Regions from separate parts of the Streptomyces sp. NPDC052042 genome, predicted to be linked through region 1. Evidence: riboswitches for the same ligand, from Rfam matches in the RefSeq annotation. Region 1 holds a riboswitch; each other region holds the start of a gene.
What was found. Region 1 has a riboswitch for cobalamin ahead of ACIHCL_RS00280 (cobalamin biosynthesis protein). Riboswitches for the same ligand answer to the same signal wherever they lie in the genome.

Region 1 (4,573 bases):
AGGGTGACCAGGATCGTGTCGCCGACCCTGGCCGAGACGTTGCCCGACGTGCCGACGACGAGCCCGTCGGCCGCCGTCCTGTGGGCGGTGGCGACGACTCCCGCCCACGCCCGTTCGATCGCGTCCCGCTGGTGATCGCTCACGCGGCGATCCTGTCGGCCCGCCGGGGCGTGCGTACACAGGGCCGAGCCGAGGAATCACGGACAGTGACGTCGGGGCGCGAGGGGGCTACGGGGCGGCCGGAACGCGCCTTTGGGAGCGCTTTGCCGCGACACCGTGACGCCCCATCCAGTTCATCTCCTGTTCACCAACGTTGCTTACCGTCCACCTGCCAATGCCGTCGAACGATTGCCTGGGTAAATGGAACACATCACGCTGCTCCTCGCGATAGTGATCGCGACAGCTCTAGTGTTCGACTTCACGAACGGTTTCCATGACACCGCCAACGCGATGGCAACCACCATCTCCACCGGCGCACTCAGACCGAAGACCGCGGTGGCCATGTCCGCCGTTCTCAATCTCGTCGGTGCGTTCCTGTCCGTGGAGGTCGCCAAGACGATCTCCGGCGGGATCATCAACGAGGACGGTCTGCGGACGGAGGTCATCTTCGCGGCGCTCGTCGGCGCCATCCTGTGGAATCTGCTGACGTGGCTGGTCGGCCTGCCGTCCAGTTCCTCGCACGCCCTGTTCGGCGGTCTGATAGGCGCCGCGGTCATGTCGGTCGGCTGGTCGTCGGTCAACGGCGGCACGGTCGTCACCAAGGTGCTGATCCCCGCGATCGCCGCCCCGATCGTCGCCGGTCTGGCGGCGCTGCTGGCCACCCGGCTGACGTACCGGATCGGCAGGAACATCCGCGACGAGGCCCAGGAGAAGACCGCCGCCAAGGGCTACCGCGCCGGTCAGATCGCCTCGGCCGGGCTGGTCTCCCTCGCCCACGGCACCAACGACGCGCAGAAGACCATGGGCATCATCACCCTGGCCCTGATCACGAGCGGTGTGCTGCGCCCCGGCGCCAACCCTCCGGTCTGGGTCATCGTGTCCGCCGGTGCGGCCATCGCGCTCGGCACCTACCTGGGCGGCTGGCGGATCATCCGCACCATGGGCACCGGCCTCACCGACCTCCGCCCGCCTCAGGGTTTCGCCGCCCAGACCAGTGCGGCCACGGTCATCCTGGCCTCCTCGCACCTCGGTTTCTCCCTCTCCACCACCCAGTCCTGCTCCGGCGCCGTGATGGGCGCGGGGCTCGGCCGCCAGGGCGGCGTGGTCCGCTGGTCCACCGCCACCCGGATGTTCGTCGCCTGGGGACTGACGCTGCCCGCCGCGGGCCTGGTCGGCGCGGGTGCCGAGTTCCTGACCAAGCAGGGCACCTGGGGCATCGTCCTCGTCGCCGCGCTGCTGGTCGCGGGCTCCGGCTCGATCTGGCTGGTGTCGCGGCGCAAGCCGGTCGGCCACGACGACGTCGCCCCGCCGCAGAGCGCCGCCGAGCCCGCGGGCGTCGTCACCACGGCCATCGCCGCCGTCAGCCCGCCGCCCACCCTCGCGGCCACCGCCTCGACGCAGGACCTCATGACCGTCATCCCGGCCGCACCCGTGCCCCCGGCCCCGGCGGTCACCGCCCAGGACCCGGCGCGCCCCGCCACCGTCTAGTGCCGTGACCGGCAGGGTTCACCGGCCACAGCCCGAGCGGCCTTCCCTCGTACCGGCCTCGCCGATCGCGCGGACCGTCCGCAGACCGTCTAAGGAATCAGCATGAAAATCGACTGGGCAGCCCTCGGCTCCGTCTTCGGTGTGTCCCTCGTCGTCACCGTCGCGCTGGTGGGTCTCTTCACCCTGGGCATCATCGGGCTCGCCAAGCAGCCGGCGGCGGAGGGCGGTTCGGGAGGCTCCGGCGCGTCACGGCCGCTGGCGCGTGCGGGCGCATACGCCTGCTTCGCGCTGTGCGCCGCGGCGGTCGCGTACGGGATCTATCTGATCGTCGTCTGAGCCCCGCCTCCTCCCCTTTCCGCGCTCCTCCGACGGGCCGGACGCATGCCGTGCGTCCGGCCCGTCGTGGTGCGCCGGTGCGGTTGTGGGCCTCAGCACATTGCGCCGCCGCAGGTCAACGGCAAGTTGACGGGCCTTCGCGGAGCGTGGTGGACTGCCGGAGCCATTTACGGCGACAGCAGAGGAAGCCGGTGCGAATCCGGCGCGGTCCCGCCACTGTCACCGGGGAGCGGTCCCCCACACCGGGAAGTCACGGCACGCGCGAGCGAGCTGGAAGGCCGGGGGAAGCCGCGGATCCGGGAGCCAGGAGACTCTCGTCGCCGGTCACGTCGAACCAGGGCGCGGACCCTGAGTGAGGACATGTCGCCATGCCTGGCAGCCGTGCGTCGATCGCTGTGACGCTCTCACCGAGAGCCTCCCGTACGAAGGTCCTTCGAGGCACCGCGGCCGGTTGAGCCATGCGTGCCGATCGCGTGTTCGCGTACGGCGCCACGGCCGGTCTGATCGGCGATCTGCTGCTCGGTGACCCCCGCAGGGGGCACCCGGTCGCCGCCTTCGGGCGGGCCGCAGCGGCCGTCGAGCGCCGTCTGTGGCGCGACCACCGCGGGTGGGGCGCGCTGCACACCCTCGTCTGCGCCGGAGGCGCCGCGGGGGGCGCGGCGCTGCTCTCCCGTGCCGTACGGCGTCACCCCGCCGCCTCCATCGCGCTGACCGTGGCCGCCACCTGGTCCGTGGTCGGTGGCACGTCGCTGGGACGGGAGGCGCGGGCCATCGGCGGCGCCCTGGAGGCGCGGGACGTCGCGCTCGCCCGGGAACGGCTGCCGCATCTGTGCGGGCGCGACCCGCACTCCCTCGACGGGCCGCAGATCGCCCGCGCCGTGGTGGAGTCCGTGGCCGAGAACACCTCGGACGCCGTGGTCGGCGCCCTGGTGTGGGGGGCGCTGGCCGGTGTGCCCGGGCTCGTCGGCTTCCGGGCGGTCAACACCCTGGACGCGATGGTCGGCCACAGGTCGCTCCGCCACCGCCGCTACGGCTGGGCCTCCGCCCGCCTCGACGACCTCGTGGGCTGGCCGGGCGCCCGGCTCACCGCGCTGCTCGCGGTGGCCGCCGGCGGCCGTCCGCGCGACGCCGTGCGGGCGTGGCGGGCCGACGCCACGAAGCACCCGAGCCCCAACGCGGGCCCGGTGGAGGCGTCGTTCGCGGGCGCGTTGGGCGTGCGGCTGGGCGGCACGCTGGCGTACGGCGGCCGGGTCGAGCACCGCCCCGTCCTCAACGGGGCGGACGGCCGGGCGGTGGAGACCGCGGACATCGAGCGCGCGGTGCGGCTGTCGCGCCGGGTGGGTCTGCTGGCCCTCGGCGTGTGCGTGGCCGGACGGCTGGGCGCGGGCCTCGTGGTGCGCCGTGTCGCGGGCGAGCGGCTCGCGGGCGCGTCGAGCGCCGTCGCGTCGGCCGCGGGCACGGGGAGCGCCGTCGCGTCGGCCGCGGGCGCACGGGCCGCGCGGCTCGCGTTCACGGGACGCCTGATCGCAGGACGGAGACGGACATGAGCGGCGGACTCCTGGTCGCCGGAACCACCTCGGACGCCGGCAAGAGCGTCGTCACGGCGGGCATCTGCCGCTGGCTCGCGCGCCGGGGCGTGAAGGTGGCGCCCTTCAAGGCGCAGAACATGTCGCTGAACTCCTACGTCACCCGTGAGGGTGCCGAGATCGGCCGCGCCCAGGCCATGCAGGCGGCGGCCGCCCGGGTGGAGCCGACGGCGCTGATGAACCCGGTGCTGCTCAAGCCCGGCGGGGACCGCTCCAGCCAGGTCGTCCTGATGGGCAGGCCGGTGGGCGAGATGAGCGCGCGCGGCTACCACGGCGGACGGCAGGAGGCGCTGTTCGGCACGGTCGTGGACTGCCTGGACCGGCTGCGGAGCACGTACGACGCGGTGATCTGCGAAGGGGCGGGCAGCCCGGCCGAGATCAATCTGCGGCGCACGGACATCGTGAACATGGGCATCGCCCGAGCGGCGCGCTTCCCGGTGGTGGTGGTCGGCGACATCGACCGCGGCGGCGTCTTCGCCTCGTTCTTCGGTACGACGGCGCTGCTCTCCGCCGAGGACCAGTCGCTGGTCGCGGGCTATCTCGTGAACAAGTTCCGCGGCGATGTGTCGCTGCTGGAGCCGGGGCTGGAGATGCTGCGCGAGGTCACCGGCCGCCCGACGTACGGGGTGCTGCCCTTCGCGCACGGTCTCGGCATCGACGAGGAGGACGGGCTGCGGGTCTCGCTGCGCGGCGCCGTACGCGAGTCGGCCGTGGCCCCGCCGCACGGCGAGGACGTGCTGCGCGTCGCGGTGTGTGCCGTTCCGCTGATGTCGAACTTCACCGACGTGGACGCGCTGGCCGCCGAACCGGGCGTCGTCGTCCGCTTCGTGGACCGCGCCGAGGAGCTCACCGACGCCGATCTGGTCGTCGTGCCGGGCACCCGGGGCACCGTCGGGGCACTCGCCTGGCTGCGCGAGCGCGGGCTCGCCGACGCCCTGGCCCGGCGCGCCGCCGAGGGCCGGCCGGTACTCGGGATCTGCGGCGGCTACCAGGTGCTCGGCGAG
Region 2 (4,573 bases), on a different contig from region 1:
TCCCGACCGGGCCTCGATGGTGAAAGCGGGGTAGTGGAAGGAACCGGGATGCCCGGTGGAGCCGTATCCCCACACGGTTGTCGCGGGCAGGCCGGGCGGCAGCACCTGCTGTTGGAACTGCCGCACACCGATGGTGTAGTGGTCGACGGGAGCGCCTACCGCGCCGCGGACCGTCGGCATGGCGGGCGGGACGACGAGGGGTGCGACGTACTTGCCCACCTTCCGCGGGTCGAGGACGCTCCTGTCGGGCGCCACCCACAGCCGTGGTGGGGCGGTGGCGGCGGGAAGGAGCGCGACCATTCCGCCGACCGTTGTCTGAACGAACCTGCGTCTCGTGACCACCCGTATCCTCCGGTACTCGTCGGATCGGCTCCTTCACCGCCGCTTTCTCGGCCCGGCCCCGCGGCCCCCGAACCACCGGCTCGTGCCAGGCCACATCAGGCTGCCGCAGGCGGCCCGGACACGCGCTGCCGGAATACTCCGGGCGAAGGAACTTCCGGGCACCGTCAACGCCCTTCGGCAGGCTGTGAGGCTTGCCCCGCACGGCCTCGTCCCACCGATCGGGCCTCGGCGAGTGCATGCGGCGCGACTGGCCCGATGAAGTGACCACCGGGTCGTGCCGCGATCCGTCATCGGTGGCCCGACTCTCCGGCGGCCTCAGAACCGGCTGTGCTTCTCGATGTCTTCCGTGAACTCCTCGATCGCCCGTGCGGTGAGCGTGGGCCGTGTGTCGGCGATGGCGGCCAGGTAGTCCTCGGTGGTCGCCGGTCGGCCCTGACGGTGCACGACTTCCCGCTCGAACGCCGTCTGCGCTCCCTTGCGCGCCGCGAACTCGATGTCGGCCGGGGTGAACAACTCGCTGGCCGCCACCAGTTGGGCCAGGTCGACCCAGCCGTCCGCGTTCCCGAGATAGCGGGCCCAGATCGCCGCGCGGGCGGTCGGGTCGGGGGGCCCGATGGGGATGACGCAGTCGAACCGGCCGGGGCGCAGGAAGGCCGCGTCGAGGGAGCGCACCGAGTTGGTGGCACAGGCCAGCAGGCGGGAGTCCTGCTCGCGGAAGACGGGGATGAGTTTGAGCAGTTCGTTGGTCACCCCGTGGCCGGGATCGACCGCCTTTCCGGAGCGCGCGCCGGCGATTTCCTCGACCTCGTCGATGAAGAGCAGCACCGAGTCCAGTTCCGCCAGTTCCGCGAAGGTCTCCCGCAGTGCCGCGGCCAGCCCGTCGCCCGTGTCGGCCGCGAGCCGGGACGGGAAGAGCTCCACGAACGGCCAGCCGAGCCGTGAGGCGACCGATTTGGCGAAACTCGTCTTCCCGGTCCCGGGCGGGCCGAAGAGAATGATGGCCTTGGGCGGCACCACGCCGTAGCGGTCGGCCAGTGCCGGTTCCTCGAGCGGAAGCACCACACGGCGTTCGACGACCTGCTTCTCCCGGTCCATGCCGGCCATGGCGTCCCAGAGGTCCCCCGGCAGCATGCGCCCGCCCAACGCCGCCAGGACATCGGTGTTCGCGGCTCCGGGCGGTTCGATCTTCTCGTAGTAGGTCAGGTCGTCGCGGAGCCGGTATCCGGCGTTCTCCAGAGCCTTCGTCCCGGTGGCACCCGCGGGCAGCAGTGCGCTGACATGGCGGACGCCCTGTGCGTGCAGGCGCCGCTCCAACTCCGTGAGCAGTGCACTGCCGGCCCCTCGCTCACGCCAGTGGGAGGCCAGGGCGACGAGGAGGACCCATCCTCGTCCCCCGTGCGCCTGAGCCACGGCCATGCCCACGAGTTCGTCGCCGACCACCGCGACCACCGACGGCTGGCCGGCCTTGGCCGCGGCCATCACCTCGGACACCGGAAAGACCGGGTCCCGGCAGGCCGAACGGGACTGGTCCCAGACCTGGATCGCCTGGTCGAGATCGCCCTCGTGATAGTCGCGCAGATGCCAAGCGGGCATCGCCACCACCTCATCCGGCCCAGAGGTGCCATTGTCCCCTGCCCGGGCCGGGCCTGCTCATCGGCCGCGGATCCGGTGGCGCGGACGCCTACGGACCGGGTACAGGTCGTCACGGCGGGACTCGCCCGCGCGCCTCCCGCACCCCGGTCCGCCCGGCATGGAACGCTCGCACGCACGGCCGCACCGGGTGGCGTGCGGCCCCCGGCGGTGCCCTCGGCGGTGGTGGCGGCAGCCGCCGCGCCGACGGCCGGGGGGCGACGGCCCGCGTCTCGGGTGCGGGTGGAAGGGCGAGCGCCGCCTCCCGCCGCGTGGTGTCCCGGGCTCCGGGTGTCCCACTTCACCATCCGGATGCTGGACATGGCGCCTTCCTCCCGTGCGACACCCCGTAAGCTGCCCGGTGCAGCTGGTTCACCCCGTCCGCCAGGCGGGGTGTCGCAAGAGGGAACCCGGTGGGAATCTGGGACTGCCCCGCAGCGGTGAGCGGGAACGACCGCCGTCATACGCACTGGACCCGATGCAGAGGGTCCGGGAAGCGACGGCCAGTAGGTGTCCTCGCACGACGAGGACGTGCCCGCGAGTCCGAAGACCTGCCAACTGCCCGCGCGCGAACGACTCGTGCGTGGACATCCCGGTGACCTCGAGGGCGGGTCGGCGTACATACCAGACGGGACGACCGTGCCTATGCCGCGCGGGGTCGTCGTGGTCAGGTTCGTCATTCCCTTCGCGCTCTCGTCCCGTCTCCGGGATCTCAGGGATTCATCTCGCGAAGGAGATCTCCGTGACAGCGAAGTCCGCAGCCGCGGCAGCACGGGCCACCGTGTACGGCTACCCCCGCCAGGGTCGGAACCGTGAACTGAAGAAGGCGATCGAGGGCTACTGGAAGGGCAGCGTCACCGCCGACGCCCTCCGTGCCACCACCGCCGAACTGCGCCGCACCAACTGGCAGCAGCTCGCCGACGCAGGCATCCATGAGGTGCCCACCGGCGACTTCTCGTACTACGACCACGTCCTCGACACCACCGTCATGGTCGGCGCGATCCCCGAACGCCACCGCGCCGCCGTCGAGACCGACGCCCTGGACGGCTACTTCGCCATGGCTCGCGGCACACAGGACGTGGCCCCGCTGGAAATGACCAAGTGGTTCGACACCAACTACCATTATCTGGTACCGGAGTTGGGGCCGCACACGGTGTTCACCGCCGATGCGTCCAAGCAGGTGGCGGAACTCGGCGAGGCTCTGGCGCTCGGCCTCGCCGCACGGCCCGTGCTCGTCGGCCCGGTCACCTACCTTCTGCTCGCCAAGCCCGCCCCGGGCGTGCCGGCGGACTTCGACCCGCTCACCCTGCTGGACCGGCTGCTCCCGGTGTACGCCGAGGTCCTCGCCGACCTGCGCGCGGCTGGTGCCGAGTGGGTGCAGCTCGACGAGCCCGCCCTCGTCCAGGACCGCACCCCGGCCGAGCTGGACGCCGCCGAACGGGCCTACCGCGGCCTCGGTGCCCTCACCGACCGGCCGAAGCTGCTGGTCGCCTCCTACTTCGACCGGCTCGGCGAGGCACTGCCCGTGCTCGCGAAGGCCCCGGTCGACGGGCTGGCGCTGGACTTCACCGAGCGGGCGTCCGCCAATCTGGACGCGCTCGCCGCCGTCGGCGGACTGCCCGGCAAGCGCCTGATCGCCGGTGTCGTCAACGGCCGCAACATCTGGGTCAACGACCTGTCCGCGTCACTGACCACACTCGGCACCCTCCTGGGGCTGGCCGACCGGGTCGACGTGTCGGCCTCCTGCTCTCTCCTCCACGTGCCGCTGGACACGATGGCCGAGCGGGACATCGAGCCGCAGATCCTGCGCTGGCTGGCCTTCGCCGAGCAGAAGACCGCCGAGATCGTGACCCTCGCCAAGGGCCTGGCCCAGGGCACCGGTTCGATCGCCGCCGAACTCGCCGTCAACCGCGCCGATCTGGCGTCCCGCGCCGGTTCGCCGATCACGCACGACCCGGACGTCCGGTCCCGCGAGTCGACCGTCACGGAGGCGGACGCCCGCCGTTCCCAGCCGTACGCCGAGCGGGCAGCCGCCCAGCGCGCCCACCTCGGACTGCCGCTGCTGCCGACCACGACCATCGGTTCCTTCCCCCAGACCGGTGAACTGCGCACCGCCCGCGCCGACCTGCGCACCGGACGCATCGACACGGTCGGCTACGAGGAGCGCATCAGGGCCGAGATCCAAGAAGTGATCTCCTTCCAGGAGAAGACCGGCCTGGACGTCCTCGTGCACGGCGAGGCCGAACGCAACGACATGGTCCAGTACTTCGCCGAGCGGCTCACCGGCTACCTCGCCACGCAGCACGGCTGGGTCCAGTCCTACGGCACCCGGTACGTGCGTCCGCCGATCCTGGCCGGCGACATCTCCCGCCCCGAGCCCATGACCGTGCGCTGGACGACGTACGCCCAGTCCCTCACCTCACGCCCGGTCAAGGGCATGCTCACCGGACCGGTCACCATGCTCGCCTGGTCCTTCGTCCGCGACGACCAGCCCCTCGGCGACACCGCTCGCCAGGTCGCCCTCGCCCTGCGCGACGAGGTGAACGGCCTGGAGGCGGCCGGGACTTCCGTCATCCAGGTCGACGAACCCGCACTGCGCGAG
Region 3 (4,573 bases), on a different contig from region 1:
TCGCCCTCTGTCTCGTCGCGCCGTTTGTCGCGATGCTCTGGGTGGGCTCGTACGCGAAGGTGGATCCCGCCTTCATCGGCATTCCGTTCTTCTACTGGTACCAGATGCTCTGGGTGCTGGTCTCCACCGCGCTCACCGCGATCGCCTACCGGCTGTGGCAGCGCGACCAGCGCGCCCGCGGGGGAGGTGAGCGGGCGTGAAGGACGGTGTGAACGGCGTCGCGCTCGGCGTCTTCGTCTTCTTCTTCGCGGTCGTCACGGTCATGGGCTTCCTGGCGGCGCGCTGGCGCAGGGCCGAGAACGAGGCCAGCCTCGACGAATGGGGCCTGGGCGGCCGGTCGTTCGGCACCTGGGTCACCTGGTTCCTGCTCGGCGGAGACCTGTACACCGCGTACACCTTCGTCGCCGTTCCCGCGGCGATCTACGCGGCGGGTGCGGCGGGCTTCTTCGCCGTGCCGTACACGATCCTGGTGTACCCGCTGATCTTCACCTTCCTGCCTCGGCTGTGGTCGGTCTCGCACCGGCACGGGTACGTGACCACGTCCGACTTCGTCCGGGGTCGCTTCGGCTCGAAGGGGCTCTCGCTGGCGGTGGCCGTCACCGGCCTGCTCGCCACGATGCCGTACATCGCGCTGCAACTCGTCGGCATCCAGGCGGTCCTGGACGTGATGGGCGTCGGCGGCGGCGAGAACACGCACTGGTTCGTCAGGGATCTGCCGCTGCTGCTCGCGTTCGCGGTGCTCGCCGCGTACACCTACTCGTCCGGTCTGCGGGCCCCCGCGCTGATCGCGTTCGTCAAGGACGGCCTGATCTACCTGGTCATCGTGGTGGCGATCGTCTACATCCCGATCAAGCTGGGCGGGTTCCACGACATCTTCGCCGCCGCACAGGAGAAGTTCGCGGGTCCGCCCGGCGGGAAGCCGACCGGTTCCCTGGTACCCGCCGAGGCGGGCCAATGGGGTTACGCCACCCTGGCATTGGGCTCGGCACTGGCCCTCTTCATGTATCCGCACTCGATCACGGCGACCCTCTCCAGCGGCAGTCGCGAGGTGATCCGGCGCAACACCACGATCCTGCCGCTGTATTCGCTGATGCTGGGCATGCTGGCGCTCCTCGGCTTCATGGCGATCGCCGCCGGGATCGTGGTGGAGAACGGACAACTGGCGATCCCTCAGTTGTTCGAAAACATGTTTCCCGACTGGTTCGCGGGGGTGGCCTTCGCCGCCATCGGCATCGGCGCGCTGGTGCCCGCCGCGATCATGTCCATCGCGGCGGCCAACCTCTTCACCCGCAACATCTACAAGGACTTCCTCAGACCGGACGCGACGGCCGAGCAGGAGACCAAGGTCTCCAAGCTGGTGTCGCTGCTGGTGAAGGTCGGAGCCCTGGTCTTCGTCCTCGCCATGGACAAGACGGTCGCGATCAACTTCCAGCTGCTGGGCGGGATCTGGATCCTCCAGACGATGCCGGCCCTGGTCGGCGGCCTGTTCACCCGCTGGTTCCACCGCTGGGCGCTGATCGCGGGCTGGGCGGTCGGCATGGTGTACGGGACCGTCGCCGCGTACGGGGTCTCCAGCCCGACCCAGGCGCACTTCGGCGGATCGTCCGCCAAGATCCCCGGCATCGGTGAGATCGGCTACATCGGTCTGACGGCGTTCGTGCTGAACGTGGTGGTGACGGTGGTGCTGACCTTCGTCCTGAACGCCGTGAAGGCACCCGCCGGCATCGACGAGACCTCGCCCGCCGACTACACGACGGACGCGGGCGACCCGGGCGTCCGGGCGGTGCCGCCGCCGGCCGTGCCGGAGCCGCCGAGCGCGGCGGCGGCACCGGGCGGAGGCCGCTGAGGACGGCCGCCCCGACGGCCCGCAAACGGCCCGCCGAGCCCCTTTCCCGAGGGGCGCGGCGGGCCGTCCGTCTTCTTCCCGCGAGGGCCGCAGCGCGCGTCCTACGGCCTTGACTGGAGTCGGCCGACACAACATCTGGGGGCGGCGGCATCGAGCGGCCCCCACATGTATGCTCATGCTCGCTGTCGTCGCAGGGGAATCCGGTGCGAATCCGGAACTGTCCCGCAACGGTGTATTCGGTGTGCTTTTGCACACTCGAACGAGTCCGACGACCTGCCGACAGCGCATCCGGCTCGACCGAACCGGATGCCAGACGTCCGGGCCTCGCGGATGGGCCGGCGGACGCCGTACGCAGTGCCGCCCCGTCATGGGTTCCACGCTGCCCGGCCGCCCGTCTCCCCGCAGGCCCCGAGCCGAGCGAGGGAGAGCACCGCGTGACCATCGCGCCAGCCGATCCGGCCTCAGTCGCCGTGTCCGAAGCGGACAAGTCCGGGGGTACCGCACACGACGAGCCGGGAACCGCGCTGCTGCGGACCCTGACCGCCCTCACCGCCGACCTGCCCGACACCGACCCCGGCCGGGTGGCCGCCGCCGCGCTGCGCGGGCGCTCCGCCCGGGCGGACGAGGCAGAGCTGCGCTCGCTGGCCACCGAGGCCGCCGCGGGGCTGATCTCCGAGGACCCCGCCTACTCCCGGCTCGCCGCCCGGCTGCTGACCCGTACCATCGCGGACGAGGCGGCGGGGCAGGGCGCGGTCTCCTTCTCCGCGTCCGTCGCGGTCGGCCACCGCGAGGGACTGATCGCGGACCGCACCGCCGCGTTCGTCGCGGCGCACGCGACCGCCCTGGACGCCCTGGTCGAACGCTCCCTCGCCGATGGCGCCGACGACCGGTTCGGCTACTTCGGGCTGCGCACCCTCCACAGCCGCTATCTGCTGCGCCACCCGCACACCCGCCAGGTCATCGAGACACCGCAGCACTTCATGCTGCGGGTCGCGTCCGGTCTCGCCGAGGACGACTCCCCGCGTGCGCTGGACGAGGTCGCGGCGCTGTACGGGCTGATGAGCCGGCTCGACTACCTCCCCTCCTCCCCCACCCTGTTCAACTCCGGCACCCGGCATCCGCAGATGTCGTCCTGCTACCTGCTGGACTCCCCGCTCGACGAGCTCGATTCGATCTACGACCGCTACCACCAGGTGGCGCGGCTCTCGAAGCACGCGGGCGGCATCGGTCTGCCGTACTCCCGCATCCGGGCCCGCGGTTCGCTGATCCGGGGCACCAACGGGCACTCCAACGGGATCGTGCCGTTCCTGAAGACGCTCGACGCCTCCGTGGCCGCGGTCAACCAGGGCGGGCGCCGCAAGGGGGCCGCCGCCGTCTACCTGGAGACCTGGCACGCGGACATCGAGGAGTTCCTGGAGCTGCGCGACAACACCGGTGAAGACGCCCGCCGTACGCACAACCTGAACCTGGCGCACTGGGTCCCGGACGAGTTCATGCGCCGGGTCGACACGGACGGCGACTGGTCGCTGTTCTCTCCCTCCGACGTGCCCGGTCTGGTGGACCTGTGGGGCGAGGAGTTCGACGCCGCGTACCGGGCCGCCGAGGCCAAGGGGCTGGCCCGCAAGACGCTTCCGGCCCGGGAGCTGTACGGCCGGATGATGCGCACCCTCGCGCAGACCGGCCAGGGCTGGATGACCTTCAAGGACGCCGCCAACCGCACCGCGAACCAGACCGCCGAACCGGGCCGCGTCGTCCACTCGTCGAACCTGTGCACCGAGATCCTGGAGGTCACCGACGACGGCGAGACGGCCGTCTGCAACCTGGGCTCGGTCAACCTCGGCGCGTTCGTCGACGGCGGGGACATCGACTGGGAGCGGCTGGACGCCACCGTCCGCACCGCCGTGACCTTCCTGGACCGGGTCGTCGACATCAACTTCTACCCGACGGAGCAGGCCGCCCGCTCCAACGCCAAGTGGCGTCCGGTGGGTCTGGGCGCCATGGGCCTCCAGGACGTCTTCTTCCAGCTGCGGCTGCCGTTCGACTCCCCCGAGGCCCGCGCGCTCTCCACGCGGATCTCCGAGCGGATCATGCTGGCCGCATACGAGGCGTCCTGCGATCTCGCGGAGCGTTCGGGTCCGCTGCCGGCCTGGAAGGAGACGCGGGCCGCGCGCGGAGTGCTGCACCCCGACCACTACGCCACCGAGCCGTACTGGCCGGAGCGCTGGGAGGCGCTGCGCGCCCGGATCGAGCGGAGCGGGATGCGCAACTCGCTGCTGCTCGCCATCGCGCCGACGGCGACGATCGCCTCGATCGCGGGCGTGTACGAGTGCATCGAGCCGCAGGTCTCCAACCTCTTCAAGCGCGAGACGCTCAGCGGGGAGTTCCTCCAGGTCAACGCGTACCTGGTGGAGGACCTGAAGCGGCTCGGCGTATGGGACGCCCGGACCCGCGAGGCGCTGCGCGAGGCGAACGGCTCCGTGCAGGGCTTCGCCTGGATCCCCGAGGACGTGCGGACCCTGTACCGCACGGCGTGGGAGATCCCGCAGCGCGGCCTGATCGACATGGCGGCGGCCCGTACGCCGTTCCTCGACCAGAGCCAGTCGTTGAACCTCTTCATGGAGACGCCCACCATCGGCAAGCTCTCCTCGATGTACGCGTACGCCTGGAAGAAGGGGCTGAAGACGACGTACTACCTGCGGTCCCGCCCCGCCACCCGGATCGCCCGCG

Region 2: linked by a shared signal. The riboswitch ahead of metE (5-methyltetrahydropteroyltriglutamate--homocysteine S-methyltransferase) and the one ahead of ACIHCL_RS00280 (cobalamin biosynthesis protein) in region 1 are both predicted to bind cobalamin.
Region 3: linked by a shared signal. The riboswitch ahead of ACIHCL_RS22210 (ribonucleoside-diphosphate reductase subunit alpha) and the one ahead of ACIHCL_RS00280 (cobalamin biosynthesis protein) in region 1 are both predicted to bind cobalamin.

The regions. Positions count from the first base shown of each region.
Region 1 is NZ_JBIUBU010000001.1:55,031-59,603, forward strand. It holds gene ACIHCL_RS00265 (class II aldolase/adducin family protein) at 1-143, opposite strand, end outside; gene ACIHCL_RS00270 (anion permease) at 361-1,647, shown strand; gene ACIHCL_RS00275 (hypothetical protein) at 1,750-1,983, shown strand; cobalamin riboswitch at 2,164-2,297, shown strand; gene ACIHCL_RS00280 (cobalamin biosynthesis protein) at 2,442-3,530, shown strand; gene ACIHCL_RS00285 (cobyric acid synthase) at 3,527-4,573, shown strand, end outside.
Region 2 is NZ_JBIUBU010000018.1:65,397-69,969, forward strand. It holds gene ACIHCL_RS25945 (multicopper oxidase family protein) at 1-300, opposite strand, end outside; gene ACIHCL_RS25950 (ATP-binding protein) at 658-1,935, opposite strand; cobalamin riboswitch at 2,323-2,545, shown strand; gene metE (5-methyltetrahydropteroyltriglutamate--homocysteine S-methyltransferase) at 2,714-4,573, shown strand, end outside.
Region 3 is NZ_JBIUBU010000013.1:183,609-188,181, reverse strand. It holds gene ACIHCL_RS22220 (DUF3311 domain-containing protein) at 1-200, shown strand, start outside; gene mctP (monocarboxylate uptake permease MctP) at 197-1,846, shown strand; cobalamin riboswitch at 2,009-2,142, shown strand; gene ACIHCL_RS22210 (ribonucleoside-diphosphate reductase subunit alpha) at 2,281-4,573, shown strand, end outside.